DNA from 2 places in the Mycetocola sp. Y444 genome. Region 2 is predicted to be linked to the other one. Evidence: riboswitches for the same ligand, from Rfam matches in the RefSeq annotation. Region 2 holds a riboswitch; the other holds the start of a gene.

Region 1 (5,871 bases), on a different contig from region 2:
ACTTCCGGTAAACCGTGCCACCATCCCCGATGTCCAGGGGCAGGAACGCGACAGCCCGGGTGCGGTCGGGGCAGTGTCCGTCCGTCGGTCAGCGCCTCCTGAGGCGCTCACCGATGTGGATTAATTCCCCCTGACAGAGCACGCCCGCCAGAAGAAGTTATTAGCGCTGGGTTTGGTGCGGACCTAGTATGGATGTGTAGCTGATTCCCCCGGACCCTGGGACGTGCAAACCGACGATTTCAGGAGATTTCTATGGGTACTTTTACGTACGACGGCGGCACCCCTATCGAGTTTGAAGACCGCACGCTAGCGCATCTTCAAATAGTGATCGGTGCCAAATTACGCCGAGGCGAGTCGTGTTACTTCAGCTGGCCAGTCCCGGAGGGTGGACGAACGACCATCTGGATGCATCCCACTCTCTCGTTGCGATATGACTACACCGCCAACGAAACGCCGGCGCTGAATCGAGCATGGGTTGAGCTGCTGACTCAGTCTTCATTTGGCCCAGCGGGGCTTGTTCTTCTAGCGGAGCCCGAAGCCATCGACGAATCAGGGCACCAGAAAGCTCCCGAGGGCGATCAAAAAGCCTCCAACGGTGACCGTGATGCTCGCGTCAGAGTTCCAGTGGCGAGTCGTTAAGACAAATCTCGGGCCGCTCAAGCGGCGGTCGTTCCATCTCTCTCCGCCCACGCTCGCTCCAGCGCGTTGGTGATGGCCGCCGCGCTCTGGACGCCTTCAACGCCGTATCTGCCGTCGATGACGAAGAAGGGAACACTGTTGATCCCGTAGGACCGGGCTCGGGCTTCATCAGCGCGGACCGCGTCCAGGTATTCGTTGGACTCCAGCGAACGGATGGCGTCCACAGCGTCGAGGCCGAGCTCCCCGGCGATCCGGCCGAGTTCTTCGATGTCGGAGATATTGCGGCCTTGGGTGAAGTAGGCGGCAAACAGGGCCTCCTCTGTCCGAAGCTGCTTGCCCCGCGCTTTGCCGTAGTGGATGAGCTGGTGCGCGAGCGACGTGTTCGTGAGCAGCGCGGTGTCGAAGTGCAGGTCGAGGCCGACGGCGCGAGCCCGGGTGGTGATCCGGGACAGGAGCGCGCTGGCACTGTTTGGACTCATCCCTTTAGTCATAACGTTGAAGTCGAATACGGACTGCGTGTGCCCGATAGCGATGTCCGGCTCGAGTTCAAAACTGTGGAACTCGATGTCGATGTCGCGGGCCTCGCCCGGCTCAGCGGCACCGAAGATTCGTGCAGCCTCTTCCAGCCGTCGCTTTCCGATGTAGCACCATGGGCACATCACATCGGCCCACACATCTACTTTGAGGCGATAACCTCGGCGCGGCTCAGTGGTTTCCGGGCTGAGCCCGGTCTGCTCATTCATGGGACACATCTCCTGTTCGGGTTGGCGGCGCTGTCCGCGGAGGCGCACGCGCCGGGGGATTATGGGCCCGGGGTCACCGGGCTGTGGGATGCGCGTCGGGTGCCAGCAGTCAGGAAGTGATGCGCTCGGCGCGCTGGAGATTGCGCATGAGTTCGTCGCGGCTCTGCCCGTCGACGTGGTGGCGCCACATCGGTGTGCCGGGCGCGCTGCGCCACGATTCGCTCAGCGGGCTGTTGTCGACCGCGTCGAACCCGAGGTCGTCGTAGAAGCGAGTCACCAGCTCGACAGCTTCCGGGTAGTTGCTCGAGACCACCAGCGCCTTGCGGTCGGGTGCGCCCGCTGGCCTCGCCAGCCGGAGTATCGCCGGGAGTGCATCGCTCGAAACACGGATCAGGTGGCGCTCGTGAAACTGGATGTGAGTAAAAGCCTTCGTGACCATTGACTCGGGCAATTGTTCCTGCCGCAACTCATGAATCGTCTTTCGTCCCGAAGTCACCTCGGGAAAGTTACCGTCGCGCCAGGGCATGTAGTTGTTGTTGTCGATCACGACCTTCCCCGCCAGTTCCGCGACGGGCAGCGTGTCGGTCGGCGTGTACCGGAAGGCGGCAACGGCGAAGTCCGCCGCAGCGGCAGCATCCGCGGCTGACGCCGCACGCGCCATCGGACCCAGCGCTCTGACGAGGCCCCTCAGCGTCTCCGGGCCACGGGAATTGGCGATGACGATCTCATAACCCGCAGCAATCGCCGCGCGGGCGAGAGTGCTTCCCGCCTGGCCGGCGCCCAGAATACCGATTGTGGTCATGAGCGGCTCTCCTCGTGCTGTCGTCGTGAACCTCTCTGCGGCTCACGACGTCAGCCTAAGTCGCTTCAACGAAAACACTCGGGGCCCTGTCATACCCCCGGTTTCACGGGCACTGCCTGGGAAAGCTGCGGAGCCAGCCCTGCCGACGGCGATTACTGGATCAAATTAATAGAGGCGTCGGACCCTTGACACCCTGTCGAAACAAACACCTGCTTTGCTAGGGTGAATCAATTCAACATCTCCTCATGAATTTTGCCTGGAGAGACCGGACTGGAACCGGCGCCGAAGGGGAAAACGCCCAAGAACTCTCAGGCTAAAGGACAGGCAAGATTCGGGAACTCTGGAAAGTGGAACCCAATGGTTCCACACCGACGGTGCAAGCGGGAACGATCTTTCCGTGAATCTCTCAGGTCAAATACAGAGCGGGTACCGCAGCCGTTATAGCTGCGAATTAATTCTTGAGTCGAATTCAATTCTCGTCCGTTTCGGCACACAAATGCTCCGGCCGTGCAATTGAAACCGCGACTCCAGATCCAGGAGACACCATGTTCATCTCACCATCTCGCTCTACGCCCGTGAAGCGGACCGCGATTGTCATTTCCTCCGTCGCCGCCGTTTCATTCCTTGCGGCATGCTCGACCGGAGATGGGGAATCGAGCGCTCCCGAAACAGGCGGCTCGATTGCGATCGCGATATCCACCGACCCGTCGAGTTTCGATCCCGTTCTGGCTGCGGGGCAGCACACTTTCCAGGTCGACAGTTTCCTCTACGACACGCTCATCCGTCGCGACGATGATTCCGCTCTGGTTGGAGGGCTCGCAACCGAGTGGGAGGTCGAGTCAGCCAGTGAGTACCTGTTCACGATTCGCGACGATGCGACGTGTTCCGATGGTTCACCGATAACCCCAACCGTGGTCGCAGATTCGCTGTCCTATCTCGCCAATCCCGAGACGGGTTCAACCTGGAAAGCGCTCGTCTTTGGGCAGGGCGACGCCACGATCACTCCGGACGACGAGGCCGGTACCGTTCGGGTGTCGCTGTCGCAGCCGTTCACGAACCTCGAGTCGGGCCTTACCGCGTCGCAGACCGGCATCATTTGTCCGGAGGGTCTCGCTGACCTCGAAGGCCTGGCCGCTGGAAGTGTCGAGGGCGCATTCTCCGGTCCGTACACGATCAGCGAATCGAATGCCGGCATTGGCTACACGCTCGCACTGCGGGAGGACTACGACGCTTGGCCCAAGCTGAGCAAACCGCTCGAAGGGGTGCCAGCAGACACGATCGAGCTCACACTGTCGAGCGACGAATCCACAATGGCAAACCAGATCATGAGCGGGGATCTCGATTTCGCGCAGCTCGCCGACTACAACACGATCGAACGGTTCGCGAGCGATGACAGCTACCACAAGGTAGAGGTCACGGGCTATACGACGTACGTCATTTTCAACCAGCGCGAGGGCAGGGTTTTCGCGGACAACCCCGAAGCTCGCCAGGCTGTCGCCCGTGCGATTGACCAGGATGCCTTCAACACCGTGTTCTCAAACGGAAACAGCGAGGTGCTGACCTCGATAGTGCCGTCGAGCTTCGCCTGCGTGAATACCGATGAGTCATTGCTGGAGGAACATGACCCGGATGCTGCGGCTGAGGTCCTGAGCAACGTGGATGGCATCAAGATGCTGGGAAACACCGCGAACTCGAGCTTCACCAACGGAGCAGATTACCTCTATGAGGTGGTGACAGCAGCCGGTGCCGGCGTGGATCTTTCGATGGCCGACAATGCCACCTTCTGGAGCACGCTCGCGAACGGCGAATCCGACTGGGACATGGTGTTCATCGGGGACGCCAACACGGTTCAGGTCATCAGCGCTTCTCTCGACCGGGTGACCGGGCCGAGCGTTGAAGAGGGCGGCCGCAACTACTCCGGCTCCTCGAACCCGGACGGCGAAGCAGCGCTCGTTGCCGGGCTGTCCGAGATCGATGAGGACGTTCGCTGCGACGCCTTCCAGACCGCTCAGGAATCACTCTTCGAACGCGACGATGTTGTGCCCCTCGTTGGTGGCACAACGACGACGGTGACCAGCCCCAACGTAACGGTGCGTGCTTTCGGTGATTACCTCGACTACGCCACAGTGCGCGTCATCGCCGAATAGACACCGAGCGTTCTGAAAGAAAGCGAACCTGTGACTGAACCAATAATCACAGCCGGAACGGGCACTTCCACGGAAGTGCCCGTTCCGGGCGGGCCCGAAGAATCGGCGAAGACGGTATCACCGTGGGTCGCCTTCGGCGTGAAGCGCTTCATGGGCCTGTTGGGCACCATAGTGATGGCGATCGTGGCCACCTTCCTCATCGTTCCCCTCATCCCCGGCGATCCGGCTGTCAGCGCGGCTGGACCCGATGCATCGGCCGAGCGGATCGAGCAGGTGAGGTCCGAACTCGGTCTTGACAGGCCACTCTTTGAACAGTTTGTCTCCTACGTCGCCGGCATTGCGCAGGGCGATCTGGGCCATTCGTTCTCGCTCAACGCCCCGGTCACCGAGGTGATCGCGAACCGTCTGCCGTTTACCGCAGGAATCTCCGTACTGTCTCTGGTGATCGTGCTGGTCTGCGCAATTCCCATTGGGATGGTGGTCGGTGTGTTGGCGCGGAACGGCCGGCGTCAGTGGCTCGACACGTCATTCGGGTACGTCACCGCGTTCCTGTCAGCGATCCCGCCATACGTGATGGCGACGCTGCTTGTGTTGCTCTTCGCCGTCTCCCTGCAGGTCCTTCCACCCGCGTACTCGCGCAACAATCTGGCAGCCTCTCTCGTACTGCCAGTCCTGGCGCTCAGCATTCGGTCTATTTGCTCGATCGCTCGCGTCGTGCGCCGCGAAACCGCTGTCGTCCTCGAGCAGGACTACATGAGAACCGCGCGGGGCTGGCGGCTTGGCGGGCTGCGTCTCTACGCGAAATACGCGCTGCCAAATCTCCTGACGAGCACACTAACGCTCAGTGGAATCATTCTCGTGAGCATGCTCGGTGGGGCAATCACTGTCGAGACCGTATTCAACCTGCCAGGACTCGGACTGGGCGTCGTGAACGCCGTTGCCACCAAGGACTACCCGCTCATCCAGGGAATCGTGCTCGTTCTCGCCATCCTGGCGTCGGTGCTCACCCTGCTCGTCGACATCGCTCTCGGCATCATTGATCCCCGAACCCGCGGAGGGAAGAATGACTAAGTTATCTGCCGCTGACCGCGCGGTTGTTGCCGGGGTGGGTAAACGTGGCCCATCGAGCTTTCGCTGGACTCCCGGCCTCATAGGAGGTCTGGGTCTTTTCGCTGTTGTCGTGGCCATTGCCATCATCGCACCGATGACAATGTCAACAGCTGCGAGCGAGGTTACGAACCAGACAAACCTTCCGGCGTCAGGCGAGCACCCTCTGGGGACCGACAGCTTCGGCCGTGACCTGCTGGCGCGGGCACTTGTCGCCACCCAGTTGAGCCTCATCATGACCCTGCTCGCCACGGCGATTTCCGTTGTGGCCGGCGTCCTCATCGGTACGTCGATCTGGATCGCACCCCGCCGGGTTCGTGAGGCGTCACTGAGGGTTCTCGAGACCGTCGTCTCATACCCGGAATTGCTCGTCGCCATTGTCATTGCCGCTATCCTCGGGTCAGGTTCGTGGCAGCTTGTTTTGGCCATCGGA
Region 2 (5,871 bases):
GAGTCGCTTGGCGACGTCGTCGACGGTCACACCGGTTGCCTCCCGGAGTGGGCGCAGGTCGAGGATGCACTCGTGTGCGACCAGTCCGTTGTCTCCGGTGTAGAGCACCGGGAAGTGCTCTCGGAGGCGCACGGCGATGTAGTTCGCCGCGAGGACGGCTGCGCCTGTCGCCTGCTTGAGCCCCTCCGCGCCCATCATGCGGACGTATGCCCACGAGATCGGAAGGATGCTCGGGCTGCCGTACGGCGCCGCCGAGACCGGCCCACCGGCGTGGGTGTATGCACCGTGGTCGTCGCGCTGCGCCATCGGGTGGCCGGGCAGGAACGGCGCGAGGTGCGCCTTCGCCGCGACGGGACCGACACCGGGGCCACCCCCACCGTGCGGGATGCAGAACGTCTTGTGCAGGTTGAGGTGCGAGACGTCCCCGCCGAAGTCACCGAACCTGGCGTATCCGAGCAGCGCGTTGAGGTTGGCGCCGTCGACGTAGACCTGGCCGCCGGCGTCGTGCACGGCCTGGGTGATCGCGGTGATCTCGTGCTCGTACACGCCGTGCGTCGACGGGTACGTGATCATGAGCGCGGCGAGGTCGTCGGCGTGCTCCTCGACCTTCGCCCGCAGGTCGTCGAGGTCGACGTTGCCCATGTCGTCGCAGGCAACGACGACGACCTTCATGCCGGCTAGCACCGCGGATGCCGCGTTCGTGCCGTGTGCGCTGGACGGGATCAGGCAGGTGGTGCGGTTCAGATCACCGTTCGCGCGGTGGTAGCCGCGAATGGCGAGGAGCCCGGCCAGCTCGCCCTGGCTGCCCGCGTTCGGCTGGAGCGACACGGAGTCGTATCCGGTGACCTCGGCCAGCCAGCTCTCGAGCTGTTCGATCAGGCCGAGGTAGCCGAGCACGTCCGCCTCGGGGGCGAACGGGTGCAAGCTGGCGAACTCGGGCCAGGTGATCGCCTCCATCTCGGTCGCGGCGTTGAGCTTCATCGTGCACGAACCGAGCGGGATCATGCCGCGGTCGAGCGCGTAGTCGCGGTCGGCCAGCTGCTTGAGGTACCGCATCATGGCGGTCTCGGAGTGGTGCGTGTTGAACACCGGGTGGGTGAGGTAGTCACTCGAGCGCCGCAGCTCCCCCGGCAGCCGCGTGGACTCGGCGTCACCCGGAGCGGTAATACGCTCCTCACGAGAGAACCCGAACGCGACGACGACAGCGCGGAGATCGGCATCCGTCGTCGTCTCATCGACCGAGATCCCCACAGTTGCGTCATCGACGAGGTGCAGGTTGATGCCGAGCTCACGAGCGCGCTCGATGATCGTCGCAGCCTCGCCCGGCACGTGCACACGCAGCGTGTCGAAGAATGACTCGCTCGCGAGCGTGAGGCCGTAGCTCGTGAGAACCGCGGCGAGGGCGTCCGCCCGACGAGCGGTCTCTGCGGCGATCCGACGGATGCCGACCGGCCCGTGATAGACGGCGTACATCGAGGCCATCACGGCGAGGAGCACCTGTGCCGTGCAGATGTTCGACGTCGCCTTCTCACGGCGGATGTGCTGTTCGCGCGTCTGCAGCGTGAGCCGGTAGGCCGGGTGACCGGCGGCATCCTGGCTGACGCCGACGAGCCGACCCGGCAGCTGCCGTTCGAGCCCCTTGCGCACAGCCATGTAGCCCGCGTGCGGGCCGCCAAAGCCCATCGGCACGCCGAAGCGCTGGGTGGTGCCCACCGCGATGTCCGCACCGAGTTCACCGGGAGAGGTGAGCAGCGCGAGCGCGAGCAGGTCGGCCGCGACGACGGAGAGGCCACCCTTCTCCCTGATCGATGCGAGAACGGATGCCGGGTTCCACACACGTCCTGATGCACCCGGGTACTGCACGAAAACGCCGAAAGCAGCGTCGGGCAGCTCCGCTCCACCGGCAAGGTCGAGCTCGACGAGGTCGATGCCGACCGCCTCGGCCCGGCTCGCGAGGAGCGCCTTGGTCTGCGGGAAGGCATCGGCGTCGACCACGAACACCGTCGAGGTGAGCTTCGAGGCCCGCCGCGCGAGCAGCATGCCCTCGACGACAGCGGTCCCCTCGTCGAGCATCGACGCGTTGGCGGTGTCGAGGCCGGTGAGGTCGGTGACCATGGTCTGGAAGTTGATCAGAGCTTCGAGTCGGCCCTGCGAGATCTCCGGCTGGTACGGCGTGTACGCCGTGTACCAGGACGGATTCTCGAGCACATTGCGCTTGATCACGGCCGGCGTGAGAGTGCCGTAGTAACCGAGCCCGATCATCGAGGTCCGCACCGTATTCGAGCCGGCGAGCTCGCGCAGTTCGGCGAGCGCTTCGCGTTCCGTGGCCGCGGCGGGGATCGACGAACTCGCCAGGTCGGCGACGTGGATGGACTCCGGCAGTGCCGCCTCGACGAGCGCGTCGACGGTGTCGTAGCCGACGGATGCCAGCATGCTCGCCTGCGCAGCGGCATCCGTTCCGATGTGACGCTCAGAGAACAGCTCGCGCATCACTCACCGACCAGCGCTGAGTACTCGTCCCAGCTGAGCAGGTTCGACGGCAGCTCGGTGAAACGCACCCGGATGAGCCAGCCATCGCCGAACGGATCGCTGTTGACGAGTGCCGGGTCGTCGATGACGGCGGCGTTCGCGTCGACCACCGAACCGTTGACCGGCGCGAAGAGCTCGCCGACCGACTTGGTCGACTCGATCTCGCCGACGACGGTTCCCGACGCGAGCGTGCTGTCGACGGCGGGGAGTTCGACGAAGACGACATCGCCGAGCTTGTCTGCGGCGAAGTCAGTGATCCCGACGGTCGCAATGTCACCGTCGATCTCGAGCCATTCGTGTTCCGGGGTGTACTTGAGTGTGGTCTTGTCCGACATGGCTTACTTCTCTCTCCGATAAAACGGCAGTGTGGTGACAGTTGCGGGAATTCGTGTGCCTCGAACGTCGACGGCGAGTTCGGTGCCGGGCGATGCGGCGGCGGGGTCCACGTACGCCATCATGATCGGATGCCCCAGCGTCGGTGACAGCGCACCGCTCGTTACGGTTCCGACCTCTGCATCGCCGGAAACCACCGGGTAGCCGGCACGGCCGGCACGCCTGCCCGCCGCGGTCAGCCCGACGAGCACGCGAGCGTCGTCCGCCGGCCCGGCCTCGACAGCCGCCCGACCGACGAAGTCGCCCTCTTTGGAGAGTGCGACCACCCGGCCGAGAGCGGCCTGTACGGGCAATGTCTCAGTGCCGAGTTCGTGGCCGTACAGCGGCATCCCCGCTTCGAGGCGCAAGGTGTCGCGGCTCGCGAGCCCGGCAGGGACCAGCCCGTGCGCTTCGCCCGCTTCTTCGAGAGCGCGCCACAGCGGCACGGCCGCGTCAGCCCTGAGGTAAAGCTCGAACCCGTCCTCGCCGGTGTAGCCGGTCCGCGCGATGACGAGCGGAACTCCATTGAAAAACCCGTCGGTCGCCCGGTAGTAGCGGAGTTCATCGAGAGGGACACCGAGCTCACTGAAGCCTGTCGTCTGCTCGAGGATCGTCCGCGAGTTCGGGCCCTGGACGGCGATCAACGCGTAGTCGTCGCTCTGGTCGTCGACGGTGACGTCGAACCCGGACGCCCGCTCCGACAGCGCGGCGGCAGCGGCATCCCGGTTGCCCGCGTTGGCGACCACGAGATACGTCGTGTCACCGAGCCGGTAAACCACGACGTCGTCGAGGATGCCGCCTGCCTCGGTGAGCAGGAGGCTGTACTTCGCCTGCAGGACGTCGATCGACGACAGCCGTCCGGCGAGGGCGAAGTCGAGGAATCGGCCGGCATCCCGTCCGTACACGAGGATCTCGGCCATGTGAGAGAGATCGAAGATGCCTGCGGCGTTCCGGACCGCCGCGTGCTCCGCGAGATCGCTGGTGTAGCGCACCGGCATCTGCCAGCCGGCGAAATCGGTGAAGCTCGCTCCGAGCTCGGAATGGACCGCGGCGAGCGGGCTGGTGCGTTCTGGTGCGGGGTCTGACACGAGTTCTCCAGGTGTCGCCGGGGCGACGATCGCAAAAAGCGGCTGCGGCACTCAAGGTGCCTGAGGAACTCCCTCTCTGTCATGGGCCTGAGAGTTTCGCTCGCGCAGCCGTCGATCACGGCTGGCGGCTTTCACCGTCGGCGGAACGCCAGGCGTTCACTTTCCAGAGTGGCCAGTTCGATGCGGTACAGAGACCTGAGAGATTGGCAGGGAGGCTTGCTCCTTCGGTGCCGGGCAAGCCCGGCTCTCCCGCATCGCGTGTGCGGCCCGATATTCGATTTTCGCCCAGCCTACAGTGAGGCGCACTCAGAGTGCTCGGCATCTCAGAGAAAATCTGGCGGGATATTTCTCTTCAGTTCGGGTCATGTTGACACTAAGATGGGTCTAGTTATAGTCATGGTGACTTTAACTGGAAGGATTCGTGATGGCCGCACACGCAGCGCCCGTCCATGTCGCCGTTTCGACGGTGATCTTTGCGCTTCGGCCATCACCGGTCGATGGCCGCATGACCGTGTGGCTCCCCCTCGTGCGGCGCATCCGTGATCCGTTCGTCGGTATGTGGGCTCTCCCGGGCGGACCTCTCGAACCCGACGAGGACCTGGCGGAGTCCGCGGCACGCACCCTCGCTGAGACGACGCTGCTGACTCCGCAGTACCTCGAGCAGCTCTACGCGTTCGGCAACACAGACCGCTCCCCCGGCGAGCGCGTCGTCTCAATCGTCTACTGGGCCCTGGTGCGTTCCGATGAGGCCGACATCGCCGTCGAGACCGAGAACGTTCGCTGGTTCGAGGCTGATTCGGTGCCCGAACTCGCCTTCGACCACAGCCTCATCGTGGAGTACGCGCTGTGGCGGCTCCGCAACAAGCTCGAGTACAGCCACATCGCCTCCGCCTTCCTCGGCGACACCTTCACCCTGTCCGAACTGCGCGAGGTCCACGAGGCCGTGCTGCAGAAGTCACTTGACGCTGCCAACTTCCGGCGCCAGATCGAGGGCTCCGGGCAAGTGGTACCGACCGAGCAGCTTCGGACAGGAGGCCGGCATCGCCCCGCCCGCCTCTATCGATACGCGGCAACAGTGGAGACCAACGGGCCCCTCGGCCGCTCGCGTACCGACCGCTCACAAGGAGCATCATGACCCTCACCGCCTCCGTCGACAGCACGCTCATCGAGATCGCCGCCGGCACTGCGCCCGGCGCCGCGTGCAGCCCCGACCTCGTCCAGAAACCCTGGCTGTTCGACTCCCGGCCGCCGGGTTATGGTCCGGGTTCATCGATGGGCGACCTGATTCCCGTCGGTTCACCGCGCCAGGGTGAACTGCCCGCGTTCTACCGCGAGGCATCCACCGAGGAACTGGACCGTCGCATCCGTTCGGCCAAAGAGACGCTGGGGTCGAAGCTCGTCATTCTCGGGCACTTCTACCAGCGCGACGAGGTCGTCGCGTACGCCGACTACGTCGGCGACTCGTTCCAGCTCGCGAACGCGGCGAAGGCCCGTACGGACGCAGAGGCCATCGTGTTCTGCGGCGTGCACTTCATGGCCGAGACGGCAGACCTGCTCTCGACCACGTCACAGTCGGTCATCCTGCCCAACCTCGCCGCCGGCTGCTCGATGGCCGACATGGCGAACATCGACCAGGTCGAGGAATGCTGGGAGGAGCTCACCGAGCTCTACGGCACCGAACCGGATGCCTCGGGGCGAGTCCCCGTGGTCCCCGTCACCTACATGAACTCCTCGGCTGCGCTCAAGGGATTCTGTGGCCGCAACGGCGGTATCGTCTGCACCTCCTCGAACGCGGAAACCGTGCTCGAGTGGGCGTTCGAACGCGGCCAGCGCGTGCTGTTCTTCCCCGACCAGCACCTCGGGCGCAACACGGCAAAGGCGA

Evidence for each region. A riboswitch is a leader RNA that binds a small molecule or an ion and turns the genes downstream of it on or off. The one in region 2 is predicted to bind glycine.
Region 1: another riboswitch for glycine. It lies ahead of AC1C2M_RS07285 (ABC transporter substrate-binding protein); the one in region 2 lies ahead of gcvT (glycine cleavage system aminomethyltransferase GcvT).

What each region holds. Positions count from the first base shown of each region.
Region 1 covers NZ_JCAIUB010000002.1:102,862-108,732, forward strand. The annotation lists gene AC1C2M_RS07265 (HNH endonuclease signature motif containing protein) at 1-11, shown strand, start outside; gene AC1C2M_RS07270 (DUF7882 family protein) at 253-639, shown strand; gene AC1C2M_RS07275 (DsbA family oxidoreductase) at 657-1,382, opposite strand; gene AC1C2M_RS07280 (NADPH-dependent F420 reductase) at 1,492-2,184, opposite strand; glycine riboswitch at 2,431-2,518, shown strand; gene AC1C2M_RS07285 (ABC transporter substrate-binding protein) at 2,730-4,331, shown strand; gene AC1C2M_RS07290 (ABC transporter permease) at 4,362-5,402, shown strand; gene AC1C2M_RS07295 (dipeptide/oligopeptide/nickel ABC transporter permease/ATP-binding protein) at 5,395-5,871, shown strand, end outside.
Region 2 covers NZ_JCAIUB010000001.1:439,132-445,002, reverse strand. The annotation lists gene gcvP (aminomethyl-transferring glycine dehydrogenase) at 1-2,490, opposite strand, end outside; gene gcvH (glycine cleavage system protein GcvH) at 2,490-2,864, opposite strand; gene gcvT (glycine cleavage system aminomethyltransferase GcvT) at 2,868-3,989, opposite strand; glycine riboswitch at 4,059-4,161, opposite strand; glycine riboswitch at 4,163-4,251, opposite strand; gene AC1C2M_RS02110 (NUDIX hydrolase) at 4,414-5,124, shown strand; gene nadA (quinolinate synthase NadA) at 5,121-5,871, shown strand, end outside.